DNA from 2 places in the Pectobacterium parvum genome. Region 2 is predicted to be linked to the other one. Evidence: predicted binding sites of a transcription regulator. Region 2 holds the regulator's gene; the other holds the start of a gene.
The links. Region 2 encodes PhoB, which activates phosphate uptake and scavenging genes when phosphate is short. Its sites were predicted from a motif close to CTGTCATAAAACTGNCNNAT; they were not measured.

Region 1 (6,740 bases), 1.7 Mb from region 2:
TATTCAGCAACTGGACGCCAATGCCCATCGCGTTAAAAACCTGAACCAGATCTTTACCCAGCTGTGGATGGTTGTAGTTCACATAGCAGCCGTGGAAGTAGGCGATCTGCTCATCATAAGCCCGCTGCTTTGCTGCCTGCTGGCGATACCAGCGCCGGAAGGTGCCGAATGAATATTTCGGTAACTGGCGACGATGGTCGATTTTCAACGCTTTATCCAGCAGCTGGCGCACCGGCTTCAGGCTGGTCGCCGTATTGACCAGCGGTGCAAACGGCGTGGCTATCGACCCCATGAGATCGGTATGGCTCAGAATCGCATCGCGCAGCGTCGGCTTGTGAGTGCTGTGCGTCCCCTTTGCACGCTGAATAATGTCGCCAATTTTGACATCCGACGGGCACGCAACTTCACAACGTTTGCAGTTGGTGCAGTATTTCAGCGCATCATCATACAGCGCCGGATCTTTACGCCGCAGGCGTTCGCCGTCCGGCCCAGCCTGTTTCGGGCCGGGATAAAGCGGATTCACGCGCGAAACTGGGCAGTACGTGGTACAGACCGTACACTTGATGCAATCTTCAAAACTATTATCGCTAAGCAGGCTCATGGGTTGCCCTCCTTCAAAATCTGTTCGGCAACATGAAGTGCGCTAAGCAAGGAAACCCCGGCTCCACATCCCTGCACAATCGGGTCGAAGCCTTCCAGCACCGAGCCAATCGCGTACAGGTTGTTGACCGTTTCACCCCCAATGCGCGGATGCAGATGTTCATCGACCATCGCGCCAAATTGCATATAAGGCTGCGGCGCAAACACATCCTGCTGGCTCCAGCCCTCGCGCTGGTCAGCGAATCGAATGTCCAGCCCAAAGACCGGTTCGGTCACCCGATCAAACTGCGTCACCAGCCCGTTACTGAAGAAGCTACCGCTCGCCAGCACCGCGTGCTTCGCCCGCAGCGGAATATCACGATGATGGTGGCTATGAATCGCAATCTCCTGCGGCGACAGCGAGGCGCGCACCGCGCGATCGCCCGGCATCACCATGCCACCCAGTTGGCGAAAGCGCTGCGACAGCGCCTGATGCAGACGTAATCCGAGCAATGACGGCGGCAATGTCGGTAACAGCAGCACCGGTTTACCTAACGCATCAGCGAGTTCATTGATGATTTCAGGGCTGTCCAATCCCAGACAGGCGGGCATGATGATGGCATCGTTCCCGTTAGCCAGAAGCGACAGCTCTTCCACCAGTGCCGAACGATTTTCCGGTCGGTCAAGTACGCGGGCGATATTGACCGACCGGAATTCGCTGGGGCTCTGACGCAACCGATCCAGCACGGGCAGCTTGAGCTCATCACTGCGTGCCGCGATCCCCTGCGCCTGAAGCGTGCCGGCCACAATACGGGACTGAAAATCCAGAAAGCCTTCGATTCCCGCAATCAGCGGATTGTCGCCAAAGCGGGAATCCAGCAAACCACGCGTTACGCCATCGACCGGACTCAGCCAGCAGGCGCGAAACTTGCCTAACGGCGTCATGCGCCAATGGTTCTGCTGATGATTGCCCAGCAGGGTGATATTGCTGCGTGCCAGCAGCGCCTCGGCCTGTGGCAACAGGGCCGCCACTGCCGCCGCGCCCATCCGGGAATAAGGGTGATGAGGGGCCTGACGCGCCAATTCATCCAGCGCATCGAGCGGCTGGCTCACAGGCTGTCCGTCGGGAAGATGGGAGAGTAAATCCAGCGCGCCGGAAGAAAAATGCAGTGCATTCTGCCCCGCGCTGACAATCGCGCAGCGTTTCCCCTGCTCCAATAAGCGAATCCCGCAGGTCAATCCCGCCAGTCCGCCACCGATAATCACAACGTCATAGCGCATGACGATCCTCCTGACTGTCGCTGGCCGACAGGCCGCACAATCCCTGATAAATCCAGCTGGTAAATTCGCTTTCGCGCAGCGCATTGCCCCACGCAATCGGGCGAATGCCTTTCCAGCGTTCGTTCAAAAACTGGCTGAGCTGCGTGAGCGATTGCTCCGGCGTCGCGGTGCCCAGACGGCACAATAGACCCGCCGCCCGACAGGCGCACAGTTCGCCCTGACAGGTGCCCATACCCACGCGAGTACGCCGACGCAGGTCAATCAGGTTATTCACCTGCAATGATTCCACGGCGTAGCGCACTTCTCCCGCCGTCACCGCCTCGCATTCACACACCAGACTGCGGTCCAGACGCTCACCGGACAACATTCTCCCAGCACGTTCACCGTGGCGATAAATCGCCGAACCGCGCAGCGGCGCAGAGAGCGGTTTTGCCGCAGGATAAGCAGACAGGGCGTGAGGCGCGGATTTCACCGCCTCCAGCGATTCAGAACCAGGCAGCGGCGTCTGTGCCGTTGAGCAAGCCACGTCATGACCCAGCTTTTTGCAAATAGCGTCAGTCACCCACTCCGCCATCAGGCGGTAGGTCATCAGCTTGCCGCCGGTGATGGTAATAAACCCTTCCAGCCCATCGCGGCTGGCATGGTCGAGCAGCACAATGCCACGGCTCACGCTGCGTCCACTGGGGTCGCTATCGCTGGCAACCAGCGGTCGGACGCCCGCATAGGCGCGTAGAATGCGCGTGCTCGCCAGCTTCGGTGCCAGCATCGAACCTTCCCGCATCAGCGTTTCCACCTCAGCAGGCGTTACCAGCATATTGTCGATTTGATCGTAATCGATGTGGGTTGAGGTGGTGCCAATCAGCGAAATGGTATCGCCCGGTACCAGAATGTCGGCATCCGCCGGTTTACGGCAGCGGTTGATCACCATGTTGTTGATGCGGTGTCCAAGAATCAACAGCGCGCCTTTTGCCGGAAACATACGCACGCGCAGATCGGCATATTCCGCAATGTGTTGCCCCCAGATACCGCCCGCGTTGACCACCACCTGTGCATAGATTTCTGTTTCTACACCTTTTTTATGGTCGAAAACGCGCACGCCGGTAATACGGTCGCCCTGACGAATCAGCCCGATAACCTCATGATAGGTCAGTACTTCCGCACCGTGCTCGCAGGCATCAATCATGTTGGCCGCCGTCAGGCGAAAAGGATCGACCGAACCATCCGGCACGCGCACCGCGCCAATCAGCGTCGGGTTTGCCGCCGGTTCCAGCCGTAGCGCTTCCTGCGGATCCAACGCCTGAGCGTGAATCCCAGCCTGCTGGCAGGCGGTAATAAACTGCGCCTGCCAGCCGAGATCGTCTTCTGGCAAGGTGATAAACAGACCGTCGGTAGGCTCAATACAGTGGCGAGCAATCCGCCGGAGAATCTGGTTTTCTTCAATACATTCGCGGGCAGACTCACCATCGGTTACCGCATAGCGGGCGCCGCTGTGTAATAAGCCGTGATTACGCCCGGTCGCCCCGGTCGCAATGTCATAACGTTCAAGCAGCAGGCAGCGCAGTCCGCGCAGGGCACAGTCTCGTGCCGTACCCGCCCCCGTCGCACCACCGCCGATGACAACCACGTCAGTTTCACGCCAGTTCCCCGTATTTTGCATCATGTTCTCGCTCCAGGCGGATGGTATCCCCGTCATACTTCAAGCTGCTTGTGCGTTAGCTGCCCTTACTCCCCCCAGTCACTTACCTGAGTAAGCTCCTGGGGATTCGCGCGGTTGCCGCCTTCACGCAGCTCGAATTATTTAGGGCGTATATGTTGCTATTGGGACACAAAAAGAAGGGTTAATGTTTGATAAAGAGCAAAAACGAACACTAAACGAAAACAAGACGGGGTTTAAAAACAATAAGTGTGATTTGGGTCACTAAAACCGCACTGTGTAATTTTTCGATTCTGTTAACATGAGCACAAAAATCGTCACAGTTTCATAAAAGTGTAACATCAGCGTCATGAATCACACTCATTTGCACGCTACCCCCTTACAATAACGTTCGTAATAGAACAAAAAAGCTCTCGTTTTTTTTCGCATTGGAGATATCTATGCTGAGTATTTTTAGGCCCGCCGCCCACCAGCCGCGCGTGTCGCAAGAACACGTCGATCCGCTCTATCGCCGCCTGCGTTGGCAGATTTTCATGGGGATCTTTTTTGGCTACGCCGCCTACTATCTGGTGCGTAAAAACTTCGCACTTGCCATGCCTTATCTGATCGACCAGGGCTTCTCACGCGGTGACCTCGGTTTTGCGCTGTCGGGCATCTCCATTGCCTACGGTTTTTCCAAATTCATCATGGGATCGATATCCGACCGTTCTAACCCGCGCGTGTTCCTGCCTGCGGGTCTGATTCTGTCAGCGGCGGTCATGCTGTTCATGGGCTTCGTGCCGTGGGCAACATCCAGCATTGCGATTATGTTCGTCCTGCTGTTCCTGTGCGGATGGTTCCAGGGTATGGGCTGGCCGCCGTGCGGACGTACGATGGTTCACTGGTGGTCGCAGAAAGAACGTGGTGGCATCGTGTCCGTATGGAACTGTGCTCACAACGTCGGCGGTGGTATTCCTCCTCTGCTGTTCCTGCTGGGTATGGCCTGGTTCAACGACTGGAAAGCTGCACTCTATATGCCGGCCTTCGCCGCCATTCTGATTGCCATGATCGCTTTTGCACTGATGCGTGACACGCCGCAATCCTGTGGCCTGCCACCGATTGAAGAGTACAAAAACGATTATCCGGTTGATTACAATGAAAAAGCGGAAGAAGAACTGACGGCTAAGCAGATCTTCATGCAGTACGTTTTCCCCAACAAACTGCTGTGGTACATCGCGATCGCCAACGTCTTCGTTTACCTGCTGCGTTACGGTATCCTCGACTGGTCACCGACCTACCTGAAGGAAGTTAAACACTTCGCACTGGATAAGTCTTCCTGGGCCTATTTCTTCTACGAATATGCAGGTATTCCGGGCACACTGCTGTGCGGCTGGATGTCCGACAAGGTCTTCAAAGGTAACCGTGGTGCAACAGGCGTGTTCTTCATGACGCTGGTGACAATAGCAACTATCGTTTACTGGATGAACCCAGCCGGTAACCCGGGTGTGGACATGGCCTGTATGATCGTCATCGGCTTCCTGATTTACGGCCCGGTCATGCTGATTGGTCTGCATGCACTGGAACTGGCACCGAAAAAAGCAGCGGGTACCGCAGCGGGCTTCACCGGCCTGTTCGGCTACCTCGGCGGTTCTGTTGCCGCTAGCGCCATCGTCGGCTACACCGTTGACTTCTTCGGTTGGGACGGCGGCTTCATGGTCATGATCGGCGGCAGCATTCTGGCTGTACTTCTGCTGGTTGTTGTTATGCTGAATGAGAAAAAGCATAAAGCAGAGTTAGCCAATCGCGCCTAACCCGCTCTTGTAAGCATCCCTCTGGCGGCGTCCTGATGACGCCGCCTTTCTCTCAACAGAAAGAGGTTTGATCGCATGAACGTTACCGTAATATCCCTACTCTCCGCCCTCGCGCTCTCCGTTTCCTTTAGTGCTTCCGCTTCATCAACCGACAAAATCGTTATTGCCCACCGTGGTGCCAGCGGCTATCTGCCCGAGCATACGCTTCCGGCGAAAGCGATGGCCTACGCTCAGGGGGCCGATTATCTGGAGCAAGATCTGGTGCTCACCAAAGATAACGCGCTCATTGTCCTGCATGATCACTATCTGGATCGCGTGACCGACGTGGCAGAACGCTTTCCGCAGCGCGCCCGCAAAGATGGACGCTTTTACGCCATCGATTTCACGCTGAAAGAAATCAAGTCACTGAAATTTACCGAAGGGTTCGACATCAAAGACGGCAAGCAGGTACAGAGCTACCCGAACCGTTTTCCGATGTGGAAATCCGACTTCCGTATTCATACCTTTCAGGAAGAAATTGAATTTATTCAGGGGCTGAACCACTCAACTGGCAAAAACATCGGACTCTATCCCGAAATCAAAGCGCCGTGGTTTCACCATCAGGAAGGAAAAGACATCGCGCGCGAAACGCTGGCCGTGTTGAAGCAGTATGGCTATACGAAAAAAAGCGATAAGGTCTTCCTGCAATCGTTTGATGTTGCCGAGCTAAAGCGCATCAAAACCGAATTGCAGCCGCAGATGAAGATGGATCTGAACCTGATTCAACTGATTGCCTATACCGACTGGCATGAAACCTACGAGAAGCAGGCCGATGGAACGTGGGTGAATTACCACTACGACTGGATGCAAAAGCCCGGCGCTATGCAGCAAATTGCGACCTATGCCGACGGTATCGGCCCGGACTATCACATGCTCGTGCAGAAAGGTTCGACGCCTGACCACATCACCTTTACCGACATGGTGAAGGAAGCCCACCAGCATAAACTTCAAGTGCACCCGTTCACGGCAAGGGCCGACAGGCTACCGGCGTACGCCAACGATATCGATAGTCTCTACAATATCCTCTACTATCAGGCGGATGTTGACGGCCTGTTCACCGACTTTCCCGACAAAGCAGTCGATTTCCTGAAAAAACCGCGCTGAAGCGCTAATACTGGTCGCTTAAGCATGGATTTAGAGGGAAACACGATGATGAGGCTCCCGCAGGGATGCCTCGCACCGTGGTCGCCCTCGGTATCTCGATCCTTAAACAATCGCTGAGGCTCCGCTTTCCCATCGGGCACGATGTGCCTGATGATACGTTGACTCGATAACACATCGATTATTTCAGAAACAGTTCACGCAGGTAATTCGGCACGGCGCTGTCCGCGTTAGAGCCAATCACTTCGCGATCTGGCAGCATATCTTTCAGGCGCTGATGCGCGTTCTGCATCACG
Region 2 (6,740 bases):
TATCTGCGGAGGTGTTTGCGGTGACGTGTCAGGTGCAAAGCTCACCAGACAAACGGATTTTTCACTGTTTAGTTCATCAAAACTCAACGGGATGGGCGAACCGCTGTAGCGAATGTGCTCGCTTTGGGTCACGCGCTGTGGGCGGTGAATATGGCCGAGCGCGATATAATCCGCAGGAGGAAAAGCCTGAGCAGGGAAGGCATCGAGCGTACCAATATAGATATCGCGCACGGATTCCGAGGCGGTTGCGCCAATCGTCGTCAGGTGCCCGGTTGCGATAATCGGCAGCGGCAGGCCAAGCTCGTCGCGCTTTTGGCAAGCCAGTTGGTAACACTGCTGGTAGTGCGCGGTAATCGCTTCCTGTAGCGCCAGCTGTTTTTCATCCCCGGATTGCCCGGCTTTGCTGGTCAATACATCACGCGGACGTAAAAAAGGAATTGCACAGAGCAGGGCACCGGGCTGCCGCTGACGGTTTTCCAGCAGAAGCACCTGTTGGGCCGGATCGTCGCTGGCGCAGGCAATCACCCGTGTGTTCAGGCAGGCAAGCAGCTCGCGGGATTCGTTTAGCATCGCGACAGAATCGTGGTTACCACCGAGAACGATGAGCTGGCAGCCTGTGCGCTGTAGCGCGACCACGAAGCTATAATACATTTCCCGCGCATAGCTGGGGGGCGAGCCGTTATCAAAAATATCGCCAGCAACGATAATGGCATCGACCTGATGTTGTTCCACCTGAACGATAAGCCAGTTTAGAAAAGCCTGATGCTCAGCAGCGCGACTTTTGGTATAAAAATATTGCCCTAAATGCCAATCGGCGGTGTGGATAATGCGCATCGTGTTCTCTCGATATTCATGCCGCGTGGCGGTGGATGACGTTGTCATTATTTATTATGTGAAAGGGTGTGTCGTCGCCATGGTGCTTTGTCATCGTAATGCCATGATTATATATAGCAGGGATGGCGGCTGTCGCGGTGGAATCAGGAGTTTGGAAAGCGGCTCGAAAAATCGGATGTACGCGCTGTAACAATCGTGCAGAGCGGTCCGTGCGTTTTTCATAAATCTGTCATAAAACTGACGCATAATGCCTCCGCCTGCTAACAGCGACGATGATTAACGACAGGATTAACAATGGCAAAACGCATATTAGTCGTGGAAGATGAAGCACCAATTCGTGAAATGGTCTGCTTTGTACTGGAACAAAATGGTTATCAACCCGTTGAAGCTGAAGACTATGACAGCGCGGTAACGCAACTGTCGGAGCCATTCCCGGAACTGGTGTTATTGGACTGGATGCTGCCAGGTGGGTCGGGCCTGCAATTCATCAAGCATATGAAGCGCGAAGCACTGACGCGTGATATTCCGGTGATGATGTTAACCGCGCGTGGCGAAGAAGAAGACCGCGTGCGCGGGCTTGAAGTGGGAGCGGATGATTACATTACCAAACCGTTTTCACCCAAAGAGTTGGTGGCGCGTATCAAAGCCGTGATGCGTCGGATTTCACCGATGGCAGTGGAAGAAGTGATTGAAATGCGTGGCCTGAGCCTCGATCCTTCCTCACATCGCGTGACGACCGAAGAGCACGCGTTGGACATGGGACCGACGGAATTTAAACTGCTGCATTTCTTTATGACGCATCCTGAACGTGTTTATAGCCGGGAGCAGTTGCTGAATCACGTTTGGGGCACTAACGTTTATGTTGAGGATCGTACTGTCGACGTCCATATTCGTCGCCTGCGTAAAGCGCTGGAAACCAGCGGACATGACAAAATGGTGCAAACCGTTCGGGGAACGGGCTACCGTTTTTCAACGCGTTACTGAGGTGATCGTAACCGGAGACACATTAACGTGCTAGAACGTTTATCCTGGAAAAGGCTGGCATTGGAGCTAGCTTTTTTTTGTTTGCCCGCTTTACTGCTGGGGCTGATTTTTGGCTATCTGCCCTGGTTTCTGCTGGTCGCCGTATTAGGCTTACTGTGCTGGAATTTTTATAACCAGCTAAAACTCTCTTATTGGTTGTGGGTTGACCGCAGCATGACGCCACCACCTGGTCGCTGGAGCTGGGAGCCGCTGTTTTACGGGCTCTATCAGATGCAGTTGCGTAATCGACGTCGACGTCGTGAACTGGCGCTTCTGATTAAGCGCTTTCGCAGCGGTGCCGAATCCTTACCCGATGCCGTGGTGATCACCACCGAAGAAGGCACGATCTTCTGGTGTAACCATCTGGCGCAGCACCTGTTAAATTTCCGCTGGCCGGAAGATAACGGTCAGAATATCCTTAACTTATTGCGCTATCCCGAATTCACGAATTACATGAAAGGACAGGATTTTAGCCGTCCTCTCACGCTGCAGTTGAATAATTCCCACCATGTTGAATTCCGCGTGATGCCCTATTCCGAAGGCCAGCTACTGATGGTGGTGCGTGATATTACGCAAATGCACCAGCTTGAAGGCGCCAGACGTAACTTTTTTGCCAACGTGAGCCATGAACTGCGTACGCCGCTGACGGTGTTGCAGGGTTATCTGGAAATGATGCAAGAAGAAACGCTGGATGCGGCGCTACGCGGGAAAGCGCTGAATACCATGCAGGAGCAAACTCGACGCATGGACGGGTTGGTCAAACAACTGCTCACCCTGTCCCGTATTGAGGCGGCGACGGCAATCGATCTGAATGAAAAAGTCGATATTCCATTGATGCTGCGCGTATTGCAGCGCGAAGCGCAGACGCTGAGTCAGGGGCGTCATGAGATCGTCTTTCGTGTGAACGAAAGCCTCCGCGTGTTTGGTAATGAAGAACAGCTTCGCAGTGCGGTATCCAATCTGGTGTATAACGCGGTCAACCATACGCCAGCGGGAACGCGTATCGAAGTTTGCTGGCAGAAGATCCCGCAGGGCGCGCAATTTCAGGTCAGCGATAACGGGCCGGGCATTGCGGCCGAGCACTTGCCGCGCCTGACGGAACGCTTTTATCGTGTGGATAAGGCGCGCTCACGACAAACGGGCGGCAGCGGACTGGGGCTGGCGATTGTTAAGCATGCGCTCAGCCATCACGATTCCCGTCTGGAAATCATGAGTGAGGATGGTCTGGGCTCACGTTTCGTCTTTACGTTGCCGAATCGGTTGATTGTCCCTGCCTCTCTGGCTGAAAATACGGTGAAACCTTCAGCCTGACGGAAAACGCTATCTATGACATCCGCCACTCGTATTGCAGGCGCTTTTTTACTGCTGCTCAGCGCGTTGTGCTCCGCACAACCTCGTCAGATGCTGGCGGGCAACCTCTCCAGCGCGGGGTCCGATACGCTGGCTAACCTGATGGCCTTCTGGGCGGCGGATTTCAGCCAGCATTACCCGAACGTGAATTTACAGATTCAGGCCGCTGGGTCGTCCTCTGCGCCGACGTCTCTGGCATCGGGTGCCGCGCAGCTTGGGCCGATGAGCAGGGCGATGAAGGCCAGCGAAATTGAGGCGTTCGTCCAGCACTATGGCTACCCGCCGCTGGCGGTACCGGTGGCGATGGATGCGCTGGTTGTGCTGGTCAATCAGGATAACCCGCTGCCTGGATTGAACTTGTCGCAGCTGGACGCCATCTTTTCGATTACGCAGCGCTGCGGTAACCACCAGCCGATAAAACAGTGGGGCGATCTCGGCCTGCACGGCAGTTGGGAAAAACGCACGCTACTGCGCTATTGGCGAAACTCGGCGTCGGGACCCTATGGGTTCTTTAAGCAAAAGGCGCTGTGCCGTGGCGATTTCCTTCCCCAGGTTAATGAGTTGCCCGGTTCAGCCTCTGTTGTACAAGCGGTTGCGGCGTCAACCGATGCTATCGGCTATGCCAGCGTGGGCTTTCGTACCAGCGGCGTAAGAATGCTGCCGTTAGCCGCACAAGGCACCGACTACATCTACCCCTCGACTGAAAATATCCGCAGCGGTTTGTATCCCTACACCCGTTATCTCTATATCTATGTGAACAAAGCACCCAGCCAACCGTTGGAAGCGCTGACGGCGGCATTTCTAGAACGTGTGCTGTCTGAAACGGGGCAGTCGTTGGTGAATCAGGATGGTTATTTGCCACTGCCGGAAGCAACGCGTCGTCAGGCGCGTCAGCTGATTGGCCTGCCGGAATAATTTCTCTTTCCACTACGAATTTGCGATGTTTTCACGTTAGATGAATTTTCTTCATGTGACGTGAAAATTCTTCTATTGCCCTGTGATTCGCCCCGTGACAGGATAGTTTTAAATTTAGACGTCCAGATGGCTAAATAAGATTAAATGTAACTATCCCTTTGGGCAAATATTTCACATTGAAACTATCTGTCAGCATGCTTCTTTCCTGAAGATCGGTGCTGGCAACATGTCAGGAGCGACATATGGCGAATACCTTATCCCCTTTCCGTGCTGATACCGTCGGCAGTTTCTTGCGTCCAGCAGCGATCAAGGAAGCACGTCTTCAACATCAGGCGGGCGAGATTGATGATGCTGCGCTGCGTAGCATTGAAGATCGTGAGATTCTGCGGGTGGTAGAAAAGCAGCGTGAAGCGGGCCTGCAGGTTGTGACGGATGGTGAATTGCGTCGTGCCTGGTGGCACTTCGATTTCTTTGCCGACTTGAACGGCGTGGAGCGCTACGAAGCCGATCACGGTATTCAATTCAACGGTATTCAGACCAAATCCCATGCGATTCGCGTCGTGGATAAAGTGAGTTTCAATCCTCAGCATCCGATGCTCGATCATTTCCGTTACCTGAACAGCATTTCTGGCGATGCCGTCGCTAAAATGACAATTCCAAGCCCTAGCGTGATGCATTTCCGTGGCGGCCGCAAAGCGATTGATGCGACGGTTTATCCCGATCTGGCGGACTATTTCGACGATTTGGCACAAACCTGGCGCGATGCGATTCACGCATTTTATGACGCTGGTTGCCGCTTCCTGCAACTGGATGACACCGTATGGGCCTACCTGTGCTCTGACGATCAAAAACGTCAGATCCGTGAACGTGGTGAAGATCCGGCGCAGCTGGCGCGAACCTATGCGGATGTGCTGAATAAAGCGCTGGCTGATAAGCCTGCGGATCTGGTTATCGGTTTACACGTTTGTCGCGGTAATTTCCGCTCGACCTGGATTTCTGAAGGCGGATACGAGCCTGTGGCAGAGATTCTGTTTGGCGAAGTGAATGTTGATGAATTCTTCCTGGAATACGATACCGAGAGAGCCGGTGGGTTTGAGCCACTGCGTTTTGTGAAGCCGGGCCATCAGCAGGTGGTGCTGGGACTGATCACCACGAAGAACGGTGAACTTGAAGAGGCAGAGGTGGTGCAGGCGCGCATCGCGGAAGCGGCAAAATATGTCGATCTCAGCCAGATTTGCCTGAGCCCGCAGTGTGGCTTTGCTTCAACGGAAGAAGGCAACAGCCTGACGGAAGAGCAGCAGTGGAATAAGCTGAAACTTGTTGTGGATATCGCCAATCGCGTGTGGTGATACCGATGAGGTAGCGCGCTATTCTGCAACAGACATACAAAGGCTGGATCATACGATCCGGCCTTTTTTGTGGCCGTTATCCGGCTTTCTATTCACGACGCTTTTGTGAAATATGTTTTTTTATGATCGAACAACGCATTTTATTCGGGTTTTTGTCAGTTTTATTGCAATGAAATATCGATAAATGCGCAAATCATGTGTTATGCAAATCAGGATAAACCAATTTATATTCTTACTTTTTGGCATAGTTAGGCTTGATACTCTGGTTTTTGGATCTCTACTTGTCTTTTTACGCTATAAACGTTTTACTTAGCACCCAATATGGCTGTGCAAAAATAACTCCTCTGTACTCGTCATACTTCAAGTTGCATGTGCGTTGGCCGCATTCAGCCACCCGAATCACTTACTTGAGTAAGCTCATCGGGATTGCTTCGCTTGCCGCGTTATTCGGCCTTGTGGCCTCACCCCTTTGGGGTCAGCGCAAGCGCTGTTCAAAACGTTAACGTTTTGTCCTGAAACTCGAATTATTTAGAGTATATGACCGCCATCTTTCGCGTTTCCAGAGCGTTGGCGTCAGCTTCGCGCTAGCCCTTTGTGAATGGCTTCAGGCGGCGATAAACGGCACCGTTTTCTTTTTATCGATTTGATACAGGCAACACGACATAACTATGAGTCATCGTTTAACTTCCAAAGATATCGTGGCATTAGGTTTTATGACCTTTGCTTTGTTCGTGGGGGCAGGAAATATTATTTTTCCGCCTATGGTGGGATTGCAGGCCGGAGAGCACGTTTGGACCGCAGCGCTCGGTTTTCTGCTGACGGCGGTTGGTCTACCGGTGTTGACCGTGATCGCGCTTGCCCGGGTTGGCGGTGGCGTTGATGCGCTGAGCTCGCCGATTGGTAAAAAGGCCGGTGTTGTTCTGGCGACCGTGTGCTATCTGGCTGTTGGGCCACTGTTCGCAACGCCGCGCACGGCAACCGTCTCGTTTGAAGTCGGTCTGGCGCCTTTAGTCGGCAACGGAGCCTCTCCGCTACTGATTTATAGCCTGATTTATTTTGCCATTGTGATCGCGATTTCCCTGTATCCGGGCAAACTGCTGGATACGGTCGGCCATGTGCTGGCACCGTTGAAGATTATTGCGCTGGCGGTACTGGGTATTGCTGCGGTGCTGTGGCCTGCCGGTTCGCCTATCCCGGCGACAGAAACGTATGAGCAACTGCCGTTCTCTAATGGTTTTGTTAACGGCTATCTGACGATGGATACGCTGG

Region 1: the regulator PhoB is predicted to act here: its motif matches at 3,837-3,856, upstream of glpT (glycerol-3-phosphate transporter).

What each region holds. Positions count from the first base shown of each region.
Region 1 is NZ_CP087392.1:558,371-565,110, reverse strand. Features, by position in the region: gene glpC (anaerobic glycerol-3-phosphate dehydrogenase subunit GlpC) at 1-601, opposite strand, end outside; gene glpB (glycerol-3-phosphate dehydrogenase subunit GlpB) at 598-1,860, opposite strand; gene glpA (anaerobic glycerol-3-phosphate dehydrogenase subunit A) at 1,850-3,520, opposite strand; gene glpT (glycerol-3-phosphate transporter) at 3,955-5,304, shown strand; gene glpQ (glycerophosphodiester phosphodiesterase) at 5,380-6,447, shown strand; gene yigL (sugar/pyridoxal phosphate phosphatase YigL) at 6,626-6,740, opposite strand, start outside.
Region 2 is NZ_CP087392.1:3,512,413-3,519,152, reverse strand. Features, by position in the region: gene sbcD (exonuclease subunit SbcD) at 1-834, opposite strand, end outside; gene phoB (phosphate response regulator transcription factor PhoB) at 1,129-1,818, shown strand; gene phoR (phosphate regulon sensor histidine kinase PhoR) at 1,846-3,168, shown strand; gene LOZ86_RS15780 (PstS family phosphate ABC transporter substrate-binding protein) at 3,184-4,122, shown strand; gene LOZ86_RS15775 (cobalamin-independent methionine synthase II family protein) at 4,365-5,471, shown strand; gene brnQ (branched-chain amino acid transport system II carrier protein) at 6,140-6,740, shown strand, end outside.